Regions from separate parts of the Bradyrhizobium genosp. A genome, predicted to be linked through region 1. Evidence: predicted binding sites of a transcription regulator. Region 1 holds the regulator's gene; each other region holds the start of a gene.
What was found. Region 1 encodes LexA, which represses DNA repair genes until DNA is damaged. Its sites were predicted from a motif close to TGTTCNNNNTGTGTTCNG; they were not measured.
Positions count from the first base shown of each region.

Region 2: a site for LexA is predicted at 1,835-1,852, ahead of ACP2YP_RS08065 (2'-5' RNA ligase family protein). Genes of this name have one in related genera too.
Region 3: a site for LexA is predicted at 1,690-1,707, ahead of ACP2YP_RS01255 (YifB family Mg chelatase-like AAA ATPase). Genes of this name have one in related genera too.

Region 1 is NZ_CP188196.1:4,634,102-4,637,526, reverse strand. It holds gene ACP2YP_RS21545 (ComEC/Rec2 family competence protein) at 1-786, shown strand, start outside; gene ACP2YP_RS21540 (hypothetical protein) at 797-1,231, opposite strand; gene ACP2YP_RS21535 (hypothetical protein) at 1,423-1,626, opposite strand; gene lexA (transcriptional repressor LexA) at 1,804-2,505, opposite strand; gene glp (gephyrin-like molybdotransferase Glp) at 2,683-3,425, opposite strand, start outside.
Region 2 is NZ_CP188196.1:1,719,973-1,723,397, forward strand. It holds gene ACP2YP_RS08050 (CBS domain-containing protein) at 110-529, opposite strand; gene ACP2YP_RS08055 (aminoacyl-tRNA deacylase) at 564-1,034, opposite strand; gene ACP2YP_RS08060 (hypothetical protein) at 1,398-1,739, opposite strand; gene ACP2YP_RS08065 (2'-5' RNA ligase family protein) at 1,960-2,493, shown strand; gene ACP2YP_RS08070 (YkgB family protein) at 2,660-3,163, opposite strand; gene ACP2YP_RS08075 (carboxymuconolactone decarboxylase family protein) at 3,215-3,425, opposite strand, start outside.
Region 3 is NZ_CP188196.1:280,463-283,887, reverse strand. It holds gene ACP2YP_RS01260 (hypothetical protein) at 1-6, opposite strand, end outside; gene ACP2YP_RS01255 (YifB family Mg chelatase-like AAA ATPase) at 104-1,642, opposite strand; gene ACP2YP_RS01250 (PilZ domain-containing protein) at 1,871-2,116, shown strand; gene ACP2YP_RS01245 (tetratricopeptide repeat protein) at 2,200-2,982, shown strand; gene ACP2YP_RS01240 (AAA family ATPase) at 3,028-3,425, opposite strand, start outside.

The DNA.
Region 1 (3,425 bases):
CTCGCGGCCCCGTTCGGGCTCGACAGTGTGTTCTGGTGGCTGATGGGAATCGGGATCGACTGGATGGTGGCGGTGTCACGCTGGGTCGCCGCGTTGCCCGGCGCGATCGGCCATGTCGGCGCCTTTGGCATTGCGCCGCTGATCGGTGCGAGCCTCGGCCTGGTCCTGATGGGCCTGCTGCGCACGCCCCTGCGCTGGTCGGGCGCCTTCGTACTCATGGCGGCAACCGTCTGGGGTCTGTCGGTCCGGCAGCCCGACATTCTTATCGCCGGTGACGGCCGGAGCGTCGCAGTGCGGGGCAGGGACGGGCAGCTGCATCTGATGAGGACCAACAAGGACAATTTCCTGATCAAGGAGTGGCTCGCGGCGGACGCGGACCCGCGCGATCCCGCCAGCGCCTCATTCAGTGACGGCGTGTCGTGCGACGAGTCCGGTTGCGTCACGCCGCTCGCCGACGGCCGGATGATTGCGCAGGCGCTACGCATCGACGCGCTGAGCGACGATTGCAGCCGCGCGGCACTGGTGGTGACCGCAAGGCCCGCGCCACCGGATTGTGGTGCGATGGTGGTCGATCGGCTGCGTCTCGCGCGCCAAGGCGCGCTGGCGCTGACGCAGCGTGGCGACGGTTTTACGATTGCGTCGGTGAAAGCGAGGGGCGCAAACCGCCCCTGGTCGCCGGCGGCGGCCGGCGATGGAGATTTCGAACTGACCCTCATGCCGCGGTCCGCAACTCCGCGCGTCCGGGATGCAACACCGTCGGAAGCCGATCTTCAGGCCGAGGACTGAGACCGACCCTTTAGCCGATCGGCAGACGCGGGGACGTCGAGTGGCTGTCGGCGATGACCTGCGGCTTGTGCTCGCGCTCGCCAAGCGGCTGGGTCACGGGCAGCTGCAGCACGGTTGCACGCTGACCTTCGACGAGCTGCGTCACCAGGACGTATTTGCCGTCGGGAAATTCGATCGCGTCGTGATGACGATCGGGAATGTGCGGATCGACCTTGCCGAACTTGCCGACGCGCGAGTTGACGGTGCGCGTCCAGATCCAGCGATTGTCGTAGCGGACGTTGTCGGCGAAGGCGAGCTCCGTTCCCGGCAGCAGGCAGACTGCAACGGACATGTCGGCCTCGGAGGCGAAGCCGCGCGTCGAGGTGCCGCGGAACGTTGTCGTGACGATCGTCTCGCCAACCTCTGCGGGACGCGTCGCGACGGCATGCAGGCTATAGTCACACATCGGGTGCTCCTCAATCAGGATAGAGCACCGCGCCCCTTCTGAGGCGCAGGCCTCTATCAGAGTGGAAGTTAGCAAGCGTCTGCTTGGTTGTGGGCAAATCTGCGGCTTGGATCCGCAAGCCACCATCACAATATCTTTTTCAAATATGCGAGGAACAAAGCCTGCTCCTGTGCATTTGGAGAGCCGTTCGGTCAACGGCCTGCGGGCGCTGACCAGCCCGAATACTGCCAGGCCGGCTGTGTCGGCTGCGTGACGGCGTTGCGGGCATCGCGGAATTGCTCGCTCGTTGCCTGCGACGCTTTGCGGGCGTGGTGCTGCTTTTGTGCAGCGAAGCCTTGCGACGCTGATGCTGCGATCAGCGCCGTTGCTATAGTGCTCAATGCGATTTTGCGCATGGTGGTCTCCTCGGTCTCTCAAAGGCCGGCGAAGCGATGCGTGCTTCGTTGTGGCGTGCCGAGGATGTAGGGCTGAAGAGGGGGCCGGATAATCTGTGCAAAACCAGAAAGACTATCCAGCCGGAGCGGACAATCGTCCGCTCCTATCGTTGATGGCGGTCGTCGATTGCGACGCGCTCAGTACTTCCGGTACAGCCCGATCAGCTTGCCCTGGATCTTGACCCGGTTGGGCGGCAGGATACGGACCTCATAGGCAGCATTCGCCGGCTCGAGCGCAATCGAGGCGCCGCGGCGACGGAAACGCTTCAACGTCGCTTCTTCGTCGTCGATCAGGGCGACCACGATGTCGCCGGTGTCGGCGCTCTCGTTGCGCTGGATCAGCGCCATGTCGCCGTCGAGAATGCCGGCCTCCACCATGGAGTCGCCACGCACTTCGAGCGCGTAGTGCTCGCCCGAGCCGAGCATGTCGGGCGGGACGCTGATGGTGTGGCTGCGGGTCTGCAACGCCTCGATCGGCGTACCAGCCGCGATCCGGCCCATCACGGGCACTGCGACGGGACGCTCACCCTCCTCGGCGAGTGGGCTCGAGGTCGTGCGCACCTTGCCGAGATTGCCTTCGATGACGCTCGGCGTGAAGCCGCGGCGGGTGCCGGCGGCGGCCTGAAGTTCGGGCAGCTTGATCACCTCGATCGCGCGGGCGCGGTTGGGCAGGCGGCGGATGAAGCCGCGCTCTTCGAGCGCCGTGATCAGGCGATGGATGCCCGATTTCGAGCGCAGATCGAGCGCGTCCTTCATCTCGTCGAAGGAGGGCGGCACGCCGCTTTCCTTCAGGCGCTCGCTGATGAACCGCAGGAGCTCGTATTGTTTGCGCGTTAACATCTCGACCAAAGTCCCCCGGTTGATGTCGTTCGATTCCGAGACCGCTGAATTCAGCAATAAGCCGCTCCACGCTCGAAACAAATCATGAACGGACACTATATGTTCGATACATGTTCCGCAACTGCTTAATTTACCGTGAACGCGACAAAGTTCGCGGAACGGTTGCGAACGATGCGCTCAGACGGGCAGTCGCAGCACCTCGCAGGGCGCTCCCGCTTCGGCCTTCGGTGCGAACGGTGTGCGCACGAGAAGTGCCTGTGCCGCAGCGAGATTCGCAAGCAGCGAGGAGTCCTGGTGATTGACGGGAAGGGCGATCAGCGTGCCGTCATCACGCACATCGAGGCGGGCGCGCAGATAATCCTCGCGCTGGTCATTGGCGCCGACGTCGCGGCCGAGCACGGCGCGTTCGCGTCGATGATGAACCACGGAACGGCCCGACAACGCGCGAATCAGCGGCACCATGAACAGGAAGCCGCAAACGTAGGATGACACGGGATTGCCGGGCAGGCCGATCACGCGCATCGCCCCGAGCTGCCCGTTCATCATCGGCTTGCCCGGCCGCATCGCGATCTTCCAGAACGCCATCGAGGTGCCTTCGTCGCGGAGCGCCTGTTGCACCAGATCGTGGTCGCCGACCGAGGCACCGCCCGTCGTAATCAGGATGTCGGCGCCGGAGTCGCGCGCGCGGCGGATGCCGGCGGTGGTGGCGGCAAGCGTGTCGGTGGCAACTCCGAGGTCGATGGTGTCAGCACCCTCGCTGCGGGCGAGCGCGTGCAGGGCGTAGCCGTTGGAATAAACGATCTGGCCATGGCCGGGCGTGGTGCCCGGCATCACCAACTCGTCGCCGGTAGCGAGAATCGCGACCTTTGGACGGCGGCGGACCGCAAGCTGCGGGTGATTCATGCCGGCGGCGAGCGCGA
Region 2 (3,425 bases), 2.9 Mb from region 1:
CCACTCCCAAAGTCTGGACGGCATCGGCAAAGAGACGCGCGCCGACATCGTCTTGCGTTTGCACCGACGCAAGGTGTCAGGCCGCCGCTTTCGACGCTCTGGCCGGATTTCAGTGATGCGCCGAAACACTCCTCACGGTCTCGGTCAGCAAATCACCCGACGCGGAACGCCCGAGGTCGCCCAGGCTGATGATGCCGACCATCCGCTTGCTCTTGTTGATCACCGGCAGCCTGCGGACCTGCAACTTCTCCATGTGATGCATCGCCTTGGCGAGGTCATCGTCCTCCCGGCAACAATGGATGCCTTCGGTCATCACATCGCGCGCCGTCGCGCGGCCGGCATCGAAGCCGTTGCTTGCGAGTCCTTTGCAGACGATGTCGCGGTCGGTCACCATCCCGATTAGTTTGTCGTCCTCGCCGATCGGAATGCAGCCGATGTCATGCCCCCGCATCAGTTTCGCAAGTTCGGTGATTGGGGTGTTGGGGCTGACCCAGTCGACGCCCTTGTGCATCACGTCTTTGACTTTCATGGCGAACCTCCGTTCCAGGGTTTCAGATGCATCCTTAATCGTGCGCGCTGAAGCGCCCGTGCAATGCGTTGGCCGTCAGGCGCGCAAACTGCGTATGGCCCATATGAAGCAGCGTCGCGTGATCGCCGGCTTCCATATAGACGTCCGGCTGCGCCTCGATGCTGTCGTCGACGATGGTATCCAGCCCGTAGCACTTGCCGACGACGGGAACTGCACCGTGCGCACAGTCGCGGAACAGCTTCCCGATCTCGGTTTCGCTGGCGATATGGACATTGTCACCGAGTATTGTCCTCAGTTCCGACGGGCGGAGATGGTGCGATGCGGGCAGGATTGCCAGCATGTATCCGTCGTCACGCCGCAACACGATGCCCTTGGCGAGGCGATCACCCGAGATGTGGCATGCCTCCGCCGTGTGAGTGGAGGTCATGCTGAGTTCGTGCGGAATCACTTCGTATTGGATGTTTTCAGCGGCTAGATATTTCTGGAGTGTGGGAGCAATGGCCATGACGTAACCTCCGGCGCAAAATGCAAACCATCCACCGTGAGGTTGTCCCCTGCAGAATCTCGCCGTACGATGAGCGGCTGCGTGGTTAGACGCTCAACATAGGCCTCCCACCCGCAAGGTGCAATTCGTCATCGTCAATGAGCATATGCGAGGATCCCGTGGGGGGGGGGGTGGGATATTTCTGTCGAAATCATATAGCAATTTCAATTATATAAGAGTTCGCGGCGTCGTTCTGGGTGGCGCGCCAAAGCAGGACCATTCCACGACATCGTACGATGGCTCACTTCACGAGCGAATCGTCCTTTGAGGGAATGAAACCGCGTCGCCTCCAGATTGCGGCGGCTGGCGCCAAGGTCGCCGAATTCAACCGTGTCCGCGATCCTCCCTAGCCCCTGCAAGATCGAGATAGCCGACGCGATCCATGACGCCGTCCGCAAGCGCCACCTTGTAGACAGCTTCGGCGAAGCGCCTGTCGTCCGCTACTCGGCTCAACTTGCTGTTTCCCACGCGCTGCGGCAGCAGCATGCAAATCGGCTCGAGCATTTCGATCTCGAACGGGACCATGACGCCGGCCGTCATCGAGAACGGGCCGGGCGTGAGCAGCCTGGTGGCAATCAATTCGCCGTCGTCGATCGAACTCTCAATCCCGACGTCGAGCAGCCATACTTTCGAGTTGCGGAGAATGTCGGTGGCGATCAGGCCCACCGCATCGTGACGCTGCTCAATCAGGAGTATTGCAAATTGCGACCTTCGCATTGCATCCAGCATCAGCCCTTCGTCGGACTGCGCTTCGAACCTGGCCGAACACCATTGGAATTTCAATCACACAAGAGTTCGCGGTTTTATTCTGATTGGCACGCCATTTTTTCGAAGCTATTCTCCCGTCTCGATCCCGATTTGATTGTTCCACCCGCGGGGTGAGCCTGTGGCATTGGCGATCAACATCCGAGCCGACAACAGTTCAGCGGACGAGATCGAGCGGCTGTGGGATCAGGTCAGCGCGTTCGAGGCCAAGGCGTCGATGCGTGCGCTTGGCTACCGTCCGCATTTTACATTTGCGATCTACGATGGGCCCGCGATCGACGAAAAGGCTGCATGGGACGCTATGCTGGCAGCTGCGGCCGGCGAAACGCAGTTGCGCATCGAATTCAAGCGTATTCGCTGGTTCGAAGGTTCTCCGCTTGTCCTCTGGGCGGAGCCAGTGGTCGACGAGGCCCTGGCTCGCGTTCATGGCGCTGTCAGCGTGGCAATCGATCCTGCGCATTGTCGTCCTCATTATCGGCCCGGCGCGTGGACGCCGCACTGTACGCTCGGCACTGGCATCGCAGATGAGCGGCGCAATGATGCCATTGCCTTTGCACGGACGTTCGATCGCAGCATCGAAGTGATGTTCGACGTGGTTGATTGTGTTGTGTTTCCACCGGTGAGGGTCATCTCCGAGCGGAGATTGGCGCCGTAGTCGGTGATCGCTTCATGAATGGCGCGCCATTTGATCTCCTGTCGCGACTGAGGTGAAGTGGATCGGCTCGGAATTCGCCGCAGCGGAGAACGCCGTGGCGAACGGTCTATTCAATCTGCGACCTCCGGGCCTTGGGCCCGGAGGTTTCATATGCCGATCCCAATCCTTACCGCCGGATCAGCCGAACCACATCCTGCCTCAGCAGATAGAACGACACCGCCAGCAGAACGACGTCCTTCATCAGGAAGGGCACGTTTCCCGTCATCGCGGGGAAGCCTCCCGCGGCGACATCCCAGCCCTCCGGCATGAACGGAATGATCGTGACCGTCGCGATGAAGGTGCCGGTCGAGCCGAGGGCACCGAGCACGCCGAGCCGCTTGTCCCAGAAGCCCGCGAGCAGCAGGGTCCCGAACGTCCACTCCGAGGTGCCGAGGAAATAGCTGGCGCCGGCGTGGCCGAAGACGGGATAGAGCCACCAGATCAGCGGCCCGTTGCTGATGAACGGGACCAGTCGCTCGAACTCGTACGGAAACCACTTCTGATAGCCGAAGAAGAGAAACATGATCACCATCGAGGCCCGGACGAGGTGGTAGTCGAGATCATCCGCAAGCAGGCCGGAGTTTTGCAGCGCGCGGACAAACGCATTTTGCGTGATGTTGGTGTTGGTCATTGCCGTCATGGTCGTAATCCTTTCATGGATGATCGGACCTGGCGCGTCGCTTCACACGACCGCGGGGAAGTCGATCTCGGTGTCGTTGATGCGGTTGAACACATTGGTGAAGACGGTGGTCGCGAACGCCAGGCTGATCTCCACCAGCTGCTTGTCGGTGTAGCCCGCAGCCTTGATAGCGGCGAACTCCTCGTTGCTGACGGTGCCGCTGGTCTGCGCGAGCTTGCGGACGAAGCGGATCAGCGCATCGCGCTTCTCATCG
Region 3 (3,425 bases), 4.0 Mb from region 1:
CAACATGACACGCTACTCGCCAGGACCGCCCGGGAACTTGTGGGCCTTATGGTTTGCAGAGCGTAAAGGAAACTCGTTACCGCCGGGTTGATGCGCGGGATGATCAGGCTAGCTGGCGTACATCCTCCGCGAGTGCGCGGTAGGACAGCGCTTCGGCCAGATGCAGCCGGCCGATCTTGTCGGCGCCGTCGAGGTCGGCGAGCGTGCGCGCCACCCGCAGCACGCGGTGATAGCCGCGCGCCGACAGCCGCATGGTTTCGGCCGCATCGCGCAGCAGCTTTTGCCCCTGCGCGTCGGGCTTGGCGATGTCTTCGAGAACCGAGGCCGGCGCCTCGGCATTGGTGCGGACGTTCGACAGGCCGGCCTCCGCGTAGCGCGCGAGCTGGATGTCGCGTGCGGCCGCCACGCGTGCGGCGACTTCGGCTGAGCCTTCCGCCGGCGGCGGCAGGATCAGATCGGCCGCGGTCACGGCCGGGACCTCGATGCGCAGATCGATCCGGTCCATCAGCGGACCGGAGATGCGCGCCTGGTAGTCGCCGGTGCAGCGGTCGATGCGTCCGCGCTTGCAGGCATAGCCGGGCTCGAACGCATTGCCGCAACGGCAGGGATTCATCGCCGCGATCAGCATGAAGCGCGCGGGATAAGTCACGCGGTGGTTGGCGCGGGAGACCGAGACCTCACCGTTCTCCAGCGGCTGGCGCAGCGAATCCAGCACGCGCGGATCGAACTCGGGCAGCTCGTCGAGGAACAGCACGCCCTGATGCGCCAGCGAGATCTCGCCGGGTTTTGCCCGCGCGCCGCCGCCGGTGAGCGCGGCCATGCTGGCGGAATGATGTGGTGAGCGGAACGGCCGCTGCGATGTCAGCGCGCCACCCTCGATCTCGCCGGCAACGGAGGCGATCATCGAGACCTCGAGCAATTCGCCCGGCGACAGCGGCGGTAGGATCGAGGGCAGGCGCGCCGCCAGCATCGATTTGCCGGCACCGGGCGCGCCGATCATCAAGAGGTGATGGCCGCCAGCGGCTGCGATCTCCAGCGCGCGCTTGGCGCTCTCCTGGCCCTTGATGTCGCGCAAATCGAGCGGCGAGCTTGCTGCTTCGTGCACCTTCGGCACGGGCCGCGACAGCACCTGTGTGCCCTTGAAATGGTTGGCGATCTGAATCAGCGAATGTGCGGCGACGATCTGGATATCCGGGCTCGCCCAGGCCGCTTCCGAGCCGCAGGCCGCCGGACAGATCAGGCCTTCCTCGCGCACATTGGCGCCGATCGCGGCGGGCAAAACGCCGGCCACTGGTGCGATCGAGCCGTCGAGACCGAGCTCGCCGAGCACGGTAAAGCCGGTCAGCGCATCCGGCGGGATCGCGCCGATCGCCGCCATCAGCCCGAGGGCGATCGGCAGGTCGTAATGGCTGCCTTCCTTGGGCAGGTCGGCCGGTGCGAGATTGACGATGATCCGTCGCGCCGGCAGCGCCAGGCCCGAGGCGATCAGTGCCGAGCGGACCCGCTCGCGCGCCTCCGACACGGCCTTGTCGGGAAGGCCGACGATGGCGAAAGCCGGCAGGCCCGGCGCGACCTGCACCTGCACGTCGACCGCGCGGGCCTCGATCCCTTCAAAGGCGACTGTCGAAACCCGCTGGACCATGCTGCCCCCTCGCACAATCGAGGGTAGCAGAGCTCGATGGCTCTGACAAGAACAATACAAGAACGAAGGCGGGGGGCGTCGCGATCCCTAACGACCGGTAAACGGGACGAAGACACTAAGCTTCGACTACGCCTCGAATGCGAGCGGCTACGCTCAGCACATTCCAACGAATGTCCGCTACTCCTAAGGCTACGGGATGGGCCGTGGTCTAACGGGTGAACAATTCAAATGCTTGCAAATCGCCGCAGAAGCGAACGACGGGTGTGTACCCGGCTTGCCAAGATTCATTTGGGCGCGGGCTCGCTGCCACGGGACTGCACGATCACCGATATCTCGGATGGCGGCGTGAAAGTCGTGGCGGAATTTCTCGAAGTGCCGCCGCAATTCACCATCATCTTTGCGCCCGACTATTCCCGTCAGTGCCGCCTGCGCTGGCGCATCGGCTGCGAATTCGGTGCTGAGTTCACCGATTAGGCCGGATGCGCGCGTTTCCTTAACGGGAATTTAGCGTTAATCGGCAAAGCATCTCTGATCAGTCCGCCGGCGGTGATCAGAGTATGTCCAAGCGTTTGTCCCTCGTCTCTCCCCCGGCGAGATTGCTGCTTCCCGCGCTCTTGGTGCTGGTCCTCGGTGGTTGCCAGACCACGAGCCTGGAGGACGTGACCGGCGCGCTCGGCGTCGGTGGCAGGTCGGAACCTGCCGCCACGGCGGACGCCAAGCCTGACATGGACGGCTTGCGCGAGCGCTATCGCGCCAGGCCCAGTGATCCCAATATCGCCCTCGCCTACGGCAAGGCGCTGCGCGAGACCGGCCAGCGTGCCCAGGCGGTCGCGGTGATGGAGCAGGCCGTGCTCGCCCATCCCAGCAACAAGGCGCTGCTCGCCGGCTATGGCCGCGCGCTCGCCGACAATGGCAATTTCCAGCAGGCTTTTGACGTGCTCAGCCGCGCGCATACGCCTGAGGATCCCGATTGGCACATCCTCTCGGCGCAGGGCGCCGCGCTCGATCAACTCGGTCGCAACGAGGAAGCGCAGCAATATTATGCGTCGGCGCTGAAGATCGTGCCGGACGAGCCGCAGGTTTTGTCCAATCTCGGCCTGTCCTACATGCTCCAGAACAATCTGCCGCGGGCCGAGGAAACCATGCGCCGCGCCTATCAGCGCAACCCGGCCGATTCCCGCGTGCGGGGCAATCTCGCGCTGGTGCTGGGGCTGGAAGGCAAGCAGGCCGAGGCCGAGACCATCGTGAAGGCCGATCTGCCGCCGGATCAGGCGGCGGCGAAGGTCACGGCGCTGCGTCAGTTGCTGTCGAAGAAGCAGCAGCAGCGGGCGGAGAAGTAATCCGCCGCCGCTGACAGTCTTGCTCGCTCGACAACGCGCTCGTGCTTACGACGCCTTGCGATGCGGCGCGGATCCGCGTCCCGTTTTGCCCTTCAGCTTCTTCAAAAGCGGCCCGAGCAGCGAGCGCTTCGGCTTCTTCACCTCGCCGCGCCCGGCGAGGCGGTTGGCCATGTTCTGGAACAGCTCGGTGGTGCGGTGGCTCTTGGAGACCTCCGCGATCATCTGGCCGTTATTGGCGGCGGTCGAGAACAGCTTTGAATCGAACGGGATCACCGCGAGCGGCTGGCTCTCCATCGTCTTGGCGAACGATTTGACGTCGATCTCGGCGCGCTTGTGCATGCCGACCTGGTTGATGCAGTAGAGCGGCGGCCGGTCGTTCGGCCGCGCCGTCTTGAGCACGGTCAGCATGTTCTTGGTGTTGCGCAAGTTCGCGAGATCCGGCT